Nitrosopumilus sp. b3: one gene and its partner. The protein of the gene in region 1 interacts with the protein of each later gene in a pairwise test. Links are inferred from orthologs where the notes say so. Each region holds a gene or a part of one and is shown on either strand. Other genes may lie near its edges.

What was found.
Region 2: the proteins of C6990_RS08185 (region 1) and C6990_RS06185 interact in binary tests that used the Methanocaldococcus jannaschii proteins (3 or more experiments, as listed by UniProt). The link is inferred for Nitrosopumilus sp. b3 from one-to-one orthologs.

Annotation. Positions count from the first base shown.
Region 1 is NZ_MU078696.1:352,314-357,057, forward strand. The notes cover bases 674-3,673. They hold C6990_RS08185 (RNA-guided pseudouridylation complex pseudouridine synthase subunit Cbf5), read left to right. Parts: upstream 674-1,672; coding sequence 1,673-2,674; downstream 2,675-3,673. Other genes in these bases: C6990_RS08175 (EMC3/TMCO1 family protein), read left to right, coding at 674-1,119; C6990_RS08180 (cytidylate kinase-like family protein), read left to right, coding at 1,116-1,676; C6990_RS08190 (hypothetical protein), read left to right, coding at 2,693-3,139; C6990_RS08200 (AAA family ATPase), read right to left, coding at 3,339-3,673. In the rest of the region: C6990_RS08170 (adenylate kinase), read left to right, coding at 1-486; more of C6990_RS08175, read left to right, coding at 490-673; more of C6990_RS08200, read right to left, coding at 3,674-3,764; C6990_RS08205 (hypothetical protein), read left to right, coding at 3,855-4,157; C6990_RS08210 (hypothetical protein), read left to right, coding at 4,290-4,598; C6990_RS08215 (hypothetical protein), read right to left, coding at 4,665-4,744. UniProt on the Methanocaldococcus jannaschii protein: Could be responsible for synthesis of pseudouridine from uracil-55 in the psi GC loop of transfer RNAs.
Region 2 is NZ_MU078696.1:13,594-18,329, forward strand. The notes cover bases 874-3,865. They hold C6990_RS06185 (RNA-protein complex protein Nop10), read right to left. Parts: upstream 2,452-3,865; coding sequence 2,296-2,451; downstream 874-2,295. Other genes in these bases: C6990_RS06180 (STT3 domain-containing protein), read left to right, coding at 874-2,290; C6990_RS06190 (translation initiation factor IF-2 subunit alpha), read right to left, coding at 2,453-3,250; cobO (cob(I)yrinic acid a,c-diamide adenosyltransferase), read right to left, coding at 3,291-3,824. Outside these bases: C6990_RS06175 (YbhB/YbcL family Raf kinase inhibitor-like protein), read left to right, coding at 1-83; more of C6990_RS06180, read left to right, coding at 155-873; C6990_RS06200 (cobyrinate a,c-diamide synthase), read left to right, coding at 3,911-4,736. UniProt on the Methanocaldococcus jannaschii protein: Involved in ribosome biogenesis; more specifically in 18S rRNA pseudouridylation and in cleavage of pre-rRNA.

The DNA.
Region 1 (4,744 bases):
AACAAAACTGTCCATGTGGTCAGCTTTGGAACTTTGATGTTTGAAGTTGCAAAAGAAAATGGTATCAAAGATAGAGATGAGCTTAGACATTTACCTGTAAGTAAACAACAACATCTTCAAAAAACATCTGCTGAGAAAATTGCGGCATATGATGAGCAAGTAGTAATAGTCGACACTCATGCATTTATCAATTCACCTGAGGGTTACTATCCAGGATTACCTGAACATGTTTTGAAAATTATTAAACCCACAAACTTTGTTTCAGTTTCAGCAAAACCTGAAGAGATCTACAACCGACGAATGAAAGACGAAACACGAAATCGTGACAAAATCACTCTTCCTAATATAAATAAGGAATTAGATATTCAATCTGCAATGATATCTGCATGTACTGTTCTTACAGGCTCCCCTGTGAAACATATTCTTAATAGAGAAGGAAAGATTGATGAAGCCATAGACAAAATAATTAATGCATTAGGACTGTAAAAAATGGACTTTAACTTTATTCTACTATTTATCGAATCAATTCCCCTGCAGTTTGATATCTTTGGTGGTGAGGCAAGACAAGCACTTGGTAGTGATGATCCAATAATCAAAGGATTAATCCTTTCGATGTTTGCAGTTTCTGGATTTGGAATCTTGTTGAATCTATTCAATGCTGGTGTTAGAAAGAAGATGGTAGACCAAACAAAACTAAAACGAATTATGAAAGAAACACGTGGCTGGCAAAAAGAAAGAATGGCTGCCATGAGAGCAAAAGATACTGCAAAAGCAGCTGAACTTGGAAAAAAATCTGCATACATGAACAAAATGTCTATGGAGATGATGCAGATGAATATGCGTCCGATGATGATTACCTTTGTTCCATTAATTTTGATATTTTATTTTGTACTGCCTCAATTGTTTTCATATACTGTGGCAATATCCCCCATCCCACTAAATGTAATCCCAGGTGATATGTTCCAACTAACATGTACTGCTGAACATGCAGCGATAGAGGGTGATCCTTGTTTTGGTCAAGAAAATTCTTTGTATCTCTGGGCTTGGTATTTCCTTTCATCTATTGCATTTAGTGGCATTATTATGAAACTGACGAAAACCTCGATGGATCTCAGTTGACAAAATCTATAGTAATCTCTGGCCCTCCTGCAGTAGGTAAAACAACTGTTGCCAAAGGATTGGCAGAAGAATTTCAACTAGAATATCTTAGTGGTGGTGATGTTCTAAAAGAGATGGCAATAGAGGAAGGATATCAATCTGATGGAGACGACTGGTGGGATACTGAAGAAGGAATGAGTTTTCTCAATAAACGTGAAAATGATTCAAAATATGATAGAGCACTCGATGAAAAATTAACTTTACTATTCAAGAAAGGTGGTGTGGTGATCACTAGTTACACTTTGCCTTGGTTAATCTCAGACGGAATTAAAATTTGGTTGGAAGGCTCACATGAAAGTAGTACTCAAAGAATGCAAACAAGGGATAACATGAGCCCTCAGCAAGCATATGAAATCACAAAAGAGAGATTTAACAAAAATAAGGCATTGTACAAAAAACTTTATGATTTTGATTTTGGTGAGGATAAATCTGTATTTGACTTGATTATTAATACAGATCATCTATCAGCCCAACAAGTAATTGATGTTGCAAAAGAAACTGTGAGAAAATTACTATGACCCTAAAACAACTTGAAAATCTAATTGAAATTGATCAGGACATCACTGATGATTCTTATGGGACATATTATGACAAACGTTCACTTGAGCAATTGCTAAACTATGGCATCATTCTATTGGATAAACCTCCAGGTCCTACAAGTCATGAAACAGTTGCATGGGCAAAAAGAATTTTAAAACTTCCAAAGATTGGTCACAGTGGAACCCTTGATCCTCAGGTTTCAGGAGTATTACCACTGGGGTTAGGTGAGGCAACAAAAGCATTGGGTGTTTTACTGCTAGGTCCTAAAGAATATGTTGCATTGGGACGTGTACATTCACTTCCATCAAAAGAAAAACTATCTAAGATTATTGATTCTTTCAAAGGCGAGATATTTCAAAAACCACCTCAACGTTCAGCAGTTGTAAGACAAACCAGAACTAGAACCATTTATGAATTTGAATTAATTGAACAAAAAGAAAGATTGCTCCTAACTCGTGTGCTGTGTGAGGCTGGAACGTATATTAGAAAATTATACTATGATATTGGAGAGATTTTAGGACCAGGAGCTACCATGATTGAGCTTCGAAGATCTAGGGTGGATCAATTTTATGAAACTGATGGACTAGTCACTCTTCATGAATTGGCAAATGCATTTGCATTGTGGGAAGAGAACCAAGATGAATCAAGGTTGATGAAAATGATAAAACCTGTAGAATATGCACTAAGTGAATTAAAGTCAGTAGTTATTCGGGACTCTGCAGTAGATGCAATGTGCCATGGAGCTCAACTTGCAATTCCTGGAATTTTAAAAATTTCTCCAAATCTAAAGAAAGGTGATCTTGTTGGAGTCTACACACAAAAAGGAGAGGCAGTAGCTTTGGCCGAATCTACCATGTCTGAAGAAGAGATCCGTGATGCCACAAAGGGATATGCATTTGAAACAAGGAGAATCATTATGGCTCCAAACACATATCCTAAAAAATGGAGAACAAAGCCTACTCATCCAAAGGATTAACTAAATTATTCCAAAGCCATGCTAGCAAAAAGTCTTGTAATTTTTATTATAATTGGAGTAGTTTCAGGTTTTGCATTTGGTGTTTATTTGATGGATGTTAAAAATACAAATCAACTAGTCTATGTTGAAGGTCCTTCTATTTCTCTAGTTACTGAAAAATTTGATTTTAAAAAAGGCGAAGAGATTAAAATTCGAATTGTAAATTCTGGAACAATTCCAATAACATTCAATGATACATCATATGGTCTTAGAATAACTGGATTGTCAGGGATACTGATGTATACTCCAATTAGTACACAAATTATTTCAAATCTTGCACCTGGTGATGAAATTGAATTATCTTGGGATCAAATCAAAAATGATGGTGATGCTGCTTTAGAGGGTCTATACAAAATATCTGCAAAGGGCCTAGATGAAAAAGGAAATCAAGTAGAGAAATCAACTACAGTTACAATCTGGAAGTAGGATTTCAAAAGTAACATAATTTATAATCACATTTTACCGAGTACTCTTGTCGTTAGACTTGTGCCGGGGTCGCCTAGCCTGGTAGGGCGCGCGCCTGGAAATTGTTAAACCATAAAGCGCGTTCTCGCAAGGGAACGGGAGTTCAAATCTCCCTCCCGGCGCCATCCTAATTTGATTATTTATCAAAACACTGCAATGATCATGTGTCTTTGGGTTGTTCATAGTCTTTTTTTACAATAAGTTCATCAAAGCCTTCATCACTTACTGGCGTTTCTAGTTCTTTGAGTTGTTTGTAAATCACTGCTAATGGAAATGGTTCTCGTCTGCTTTTTTGTCTTTTTTCAAGTAATCCTCTTGAGGTATTCATCAAGATACCTCTTACTTTGGCATTGTATTTTTTTGCTAGATCAATGTGTTGTTTTCGAATGTTGCTAGTTAGATTGGTATCGTCAATAACAACGCTTTTTCCTTCTCCAAGACATTTTTCAATGTATTTCAATTCTTTTTTTCTATCGTTATCAAAAAATGATAAAGCCACACGCTCATGATCAAAATTTGCCTTGATGTATGTGGTCTTTCCACTTAGAGCAACACCGATCATTATTACATATTCTAATTTTGACACACATATTTCAACCAGATATGAGATTTAAAATTTAATTTTTCATATCATTTTAATTAAAATTGTTTTATAGTAATTTACATATTTAATTTTGTGTCAATACGTAAACCTGTTATTAGAAAACCCAAAGTTCCAAAAATAAAAAAACCATTGATCTCTAAACGTAAACGTATTGTTAAAAAAACTCCTTCTCTTTCATTAGGGAGAGTCAAATCAACAAATACATCTAAAAAATCAGTTTTACACAAAAAAACTACTACTAAAACCCCTTTGGGAACCTGTTATCTTGAAAACTGCTGCAAAGGTGTTCTTGCAAGAAAAGTAACAAAATCACAATGTAAACGTCAAGGTGGAAAAAGTTGGAAGAAAGCAGGTGGAAAGTGTGAGAAATTATAATTATGTAAAAAAATCGATCAACTCAAAGTATTTTTTTCTAAATAATTTTTAATTTACAGTAAAAATCTTTGAGTTGACCTGAAAAATTTCTGACGTACATGCTATTTAGTTCACTTTATTTTGGAATAGACCATGGCAGCAAGAAAACGAACAGCCAAAAGAAAACCCACTAGAAAAATCAAAAAGGCTGTAAGAAAAACTACTAGCAAAGCAAAGAGAACTGTCACAAAAGGAAAGAAAGCTGTGAGAAAAGTTAAACGCACAGTAAGTAAAGCCAAAAGACGAGCTCAACTAGTAGCTAACAAAAGAAAAAGAGAACTTCTCCAAGCAGATAACAAGATCAAAAGCGTAAAGAAGGCTCTAAAAACTGCAGAAAAATCTGCACGCAAAAAGAAAGCAAATTATCAAAAAGCATTGAAGAAAGCAGCAAACACTAAATGATTTTGATAATGCATTCTATTTTTTCTTAATTAATTTTTTAGCAATTTGATGTTATGATTTGAAACATTAATTCACTCTAATTATCCCCTGACTGATCAAAAATTCTACTCCTTTCACAAAATCTCTCTCAGATATCAAACCTTCTG
Region 2 (4,736 bases), 340 kb from region 1 along the record:
ATTCCACAAAAACAGAACTTGAAGAATCCATGAAAAATCATATTCTTATGGAAGCAAAATTAGAAGGAAAATATGCCCCATAATTTACTTAATTTTTGAAAAAATCTTTAATTTTTTAAAAAGAGTAATAAACACACATCTATGATTCAAAATATTGAATTCACAGACTAAATTATTTTCAATAGGAAGTTTTGATTTTAAATTAAACTATCTTTTAATTATTGCAATATTATCCATTTCTTTCTCAATGTCTTTTTTGATTAGATCACAGCCTGCTAACTTTGGATGGGAATTAAATGAATTTGATCCTTTTTTTAATTATAGAGCAACACAATATCTTGTTGACAATGGAATTGACTCTTATTTTGAATGGAATGATGATTTAAGTTGGTATCCTCATGGAAGAAATGTTTCTCAGAGCTCTCAAGTAATGTTGCATCTTACAGCTGCGACAACATATTGGATTTTTGGTGGTGGAGGAAGTCTTTATGATTTTACTATTTTATTCCCTGTAATTTTTGGTTCTTTAACAGTTATTGTAATTTTTGCCTTAGTTAGAGTAATAGGAGGTACAACAGCTGGATTATTTGCAGCATTACTTTTCTCAGTTTCTTTACCAATTATAGTTCGTGGTCAAATTGGTTGGTTTAAGTCAGAACCATTAGGATTGTTTTTTAGTGTTTTAGCTGTATACCTTTTTTTAAGTGCCATAAAATCACAAAATTATAAAATTTCTATTCCAAAAATGATTGCTTCGGGAATTTTTATTATTTTTGGTTTATCTGCATGGGGAGGTAATCAATTTTTCATTTTGCCTTTAGGGATTTTCTTTTTAACATTACCATTTTTACGGGCTGATCATAAATTTTTAATTTTAATAATACCTATTTTTACAATAACATCAATTCTCACATCATTAGCATTTGAACGATTAGGAATTCACTTTATTATGGGACTGGGAGGATTGTCATTAATTGTTCCAACAATTTTCTTAGTAGCATGTATTGCTATACAACATAAAAGTAGTAAGAACAATAAACGACGAAATGGCTTGCTATTTCTTATAGCCATTCTCATTATTGGTTCAAGTGTTCTAATCCTAAATGCTGATTCAGAATTTATTCCTCTACCTAGTCATAGATATCTAAATGCAATAAACCCATTTTTAACCACAACTGATCCCCTTGTTGATTCCGTCGCTGAGCATGCAACAACTACTATTGCACAATCTTTTCTATTCCATTCAATATTGATGCTATTTGCTGGACTAGGAATTTGGATTTTACTTAAAAATTCCAATAGACCTAACTTGATAAAAAATGACATGATTTCTTTTGCGTTAATCCTAGGATTAATTGGAGTTTATGTTAGTTCTGCATTTGTAAGACTGGAAGTATTTGCATCATTATCCATAATCATTTTATCTTCTATAGGGCTGTCAGTATTATCAAGAGAATTCTTTACGAATAAAATAGAAATTAAAAAATCTAAAAATCTTATTCTAAAATCTTCTTTTATTTTCGGGATAGTTTTACTACTTACGGTACCATTGATTTTTCCTATCAACGGAAATGTTTTTTCTACTACTAATAATCCACCAACAATTCTTAATGGAGGAACCACGTATAAAGTCAGTACTACTGATTGGATTGATGCTATGGATTGGATCAAAAATAACACTGAAAAGGATGCAGTCATTGCTACTTGGTGGGATTATGGATACTGGATTCAAACAAAAGCTGAACGAGCCTCTCTTGCAGATAATTCCACTTTAATTGATCATATAATTAAAAAAATAGCATCTGCTTTTCTAAGTCCACCTGATGATGCAAGAAATATCTTACTTGAAATGGAATCTGATTATGTAGTTATTTTTGTGACTGGAAAAAGATTAGATATTGATAATGGCGATCAACCACTTTATGTTCTTGGTGGTGGTGCCGATGAATCAAAAAAACAGTGGTTCATGAGAATAGCAAATGAACCACTAGCTAAATATCTTCATTCTGATGGAATTAGTGGAACAGATTATTTTTGGAATGAAACATTATTGGGTAAAATGATTCCATTTACTCTTTTAGGTTATGTAAATATGGGAACTAATCAACAATCTCAGACATATCAACCAGGATTCACTGGAATATATACAAAAGATATCAAATTTAGTGAAGATGAAAATGAACCACTAAGATTAGTCTATTACTCACCAAGTTTTGATATTGAAAAAGGTGGAACAGTTATTGGGGTATTTGTTTATGAAATTAACAAAGATTATGTTGCATTAAATTAGTTTTTTTAATTATATCTCTCGGCTAATCTATATCTCATATATTTATCATCAGGTGAAAATTTAGCTGGATGTGCAGATATTGTTTTTTCATTACATTTAATACATTTTTCTTTTAAAGTATACTGATTACATTTAATACATTTTCTTAATTGAAATTTCATTTTAATTTTCTCTTGTTTTCTTTGATTCTTCTCTAGTAAATTTGAATGAGCCTTTCTTTTTTTCTATGTTAGTTTGAATTTCTTCAATTATTGGTTTTAGGGATTTTTCCGCAGATTTGAAATTCTCTGAAGTAATTGATAATCGATATTTTGGTGCACCCAAATAAGTAATATCTATTGTTGGATCTTTTTTCAAAACAGCTAGTAATTCTTTTTTAATTATTTCTACTCCATCTGATTTGTTACTTGTAATCTCCATAATTCCTCTAATTTCCACTGATGGTAGTTTAATTTTAGAACATATCTCTCCAATTACCGTTGCAGTTTTTTTTGCCAGTTTAAGATCTTTGACAGATTCTATACCATTTCTTGCAATCTCTATGAATGCATCATATACAGAATCAAATTTTGAATAAATATTATCTTCCAATTTTTCAATTTCTTCATCTGAAAGTTTTGCCTTTTCCTGAACATTTTGTAATAGCGTTTTACCTTTTTCAAATTTTTTAACTTCTTTTAGTTTTTGTTTTTTCTGATCCTTTGATACTTGTTTTAATGATAGATCTATATCCCCTCTTTTAGAATTAACTTTTTTTACTAGTAGTACTTTTTTCTCCCCGTCTTTGACAAACCTGCTAACTGATCTTATCCAACCCGGTGCAATCTCTGAAATATGCAAAAATCCTTGGATATCATCATATTCATCAAGGGTTACATATGCCCCATGATCCATTACTTTGGTAACTGTAGCAAGTATTATCTCTCCCTGTTCAGGCATTTCTTGGATTTCAGTAGACATTTCTTCTAAAACTCCTCAATGCGTAAATTAATGTTGCTGGCTAGAAATCAATACCTTTCTTTGCCTTTATGCCCTTCTGAAATGGATGTTTTATCTCTCTCATCTCCGTAACCAAATCCGCAATTTCAATGATTTCATCTTTAGCATAATTGCCAGTTAATACCAAATCTACGCCTCTTGGTTTTGATTTTATAATGTTTAAAACATCATCAACTGAAATCAAATTAAGATTAACTGCATAATTTATCTCATCTAAAATAACTATGTCGTAATTTCCTGACTGAATTTTTTCATTACTAATTCTTATTGCCTCTTTTGCAATTTGTTGATGATCTTCTTTTGGACTTTTATCATCAATTATGCCGACAAATCCTTTCCCAATTGCAACCATCTCAAATTCTGGTTCAAGTTTTTTAGATGAATCCATTTCACCATAGTGCCATGAACCTTTGATAAATTGAATCATACAAGTTTTCTTTTTGTATCCTGTTGCACGTAATGCAATTCCTAAGGCTGCAGTTGTTTTACCTTTACCTTTTCCAGTATAAACAATGGTTAATCCATCTTCTTCCATAAACTACATCTGATGATTCTTACTAAAAACATTGAGGATTATCAAAAATCTATCAATTTAAATAAAAATTGGTTGTAGTAATGCAATTGAGAATCCCTAGAATTGTTGTTGCAGGTGCTACAAGTGGGGTAGGAAAGACATCAATTACTTGCTCAATCATCTATGGTTTACAAAAAAAAAGTTTTACTGTTCAACCATTTAAGGTTGGACCTGATTATATCGATCCAGGTTATCTTTCAAGTATTTCTAACCGTGAAACATACAACTTGGATGCTTGGTTAATGGGTGAAAATCAACTTTTGAATAGCTTTCTTTCAAACTCAAAATCTAATATTTCCGTTATAGAAGGTGTCATGGGATATTATGATGGATTTAGCGGTAATTCAAACTATGCAAGCACTCATCATGTAGCATCTTTAACAAAATCCCCTGTCATATTGGTTTTAGATGCAAGCAAAACTTCCCGTTCCATTGCTGCTACTGCACTTGGATTTTTGAAATTTCATAAAAATTCTCGTATATCTGGGATTATTCTTAACAAAATAGGCAGTAAAAAACATGAACTTTTGTGTAGAAGTGCTCTAGAAAAAACTAAAATCCCAATAATTGGTGTAATTCCAAAAAATCCTTTATTGCAAATCCCATCTCGACATCTTGGATTAATTTCAACATTAGAGAGTAAAATTCTCAAACAACAAATTCAAAAAACATCTAAAATTATTTTAAAAAACATTGATATAAATCAAATAATAAAAATTACAAAAAATTCATCTGATCTAAATAAAAAATCTAAACTAACACACAAAAAAGCAAAAACTACTATCGCTGTTGCTCTTGACACTTCATTTAATTTCTACTATCAAGATAATTTAGAAGCATTACGTCGTGAAGGTGCAAAAATAAAATTCTTTA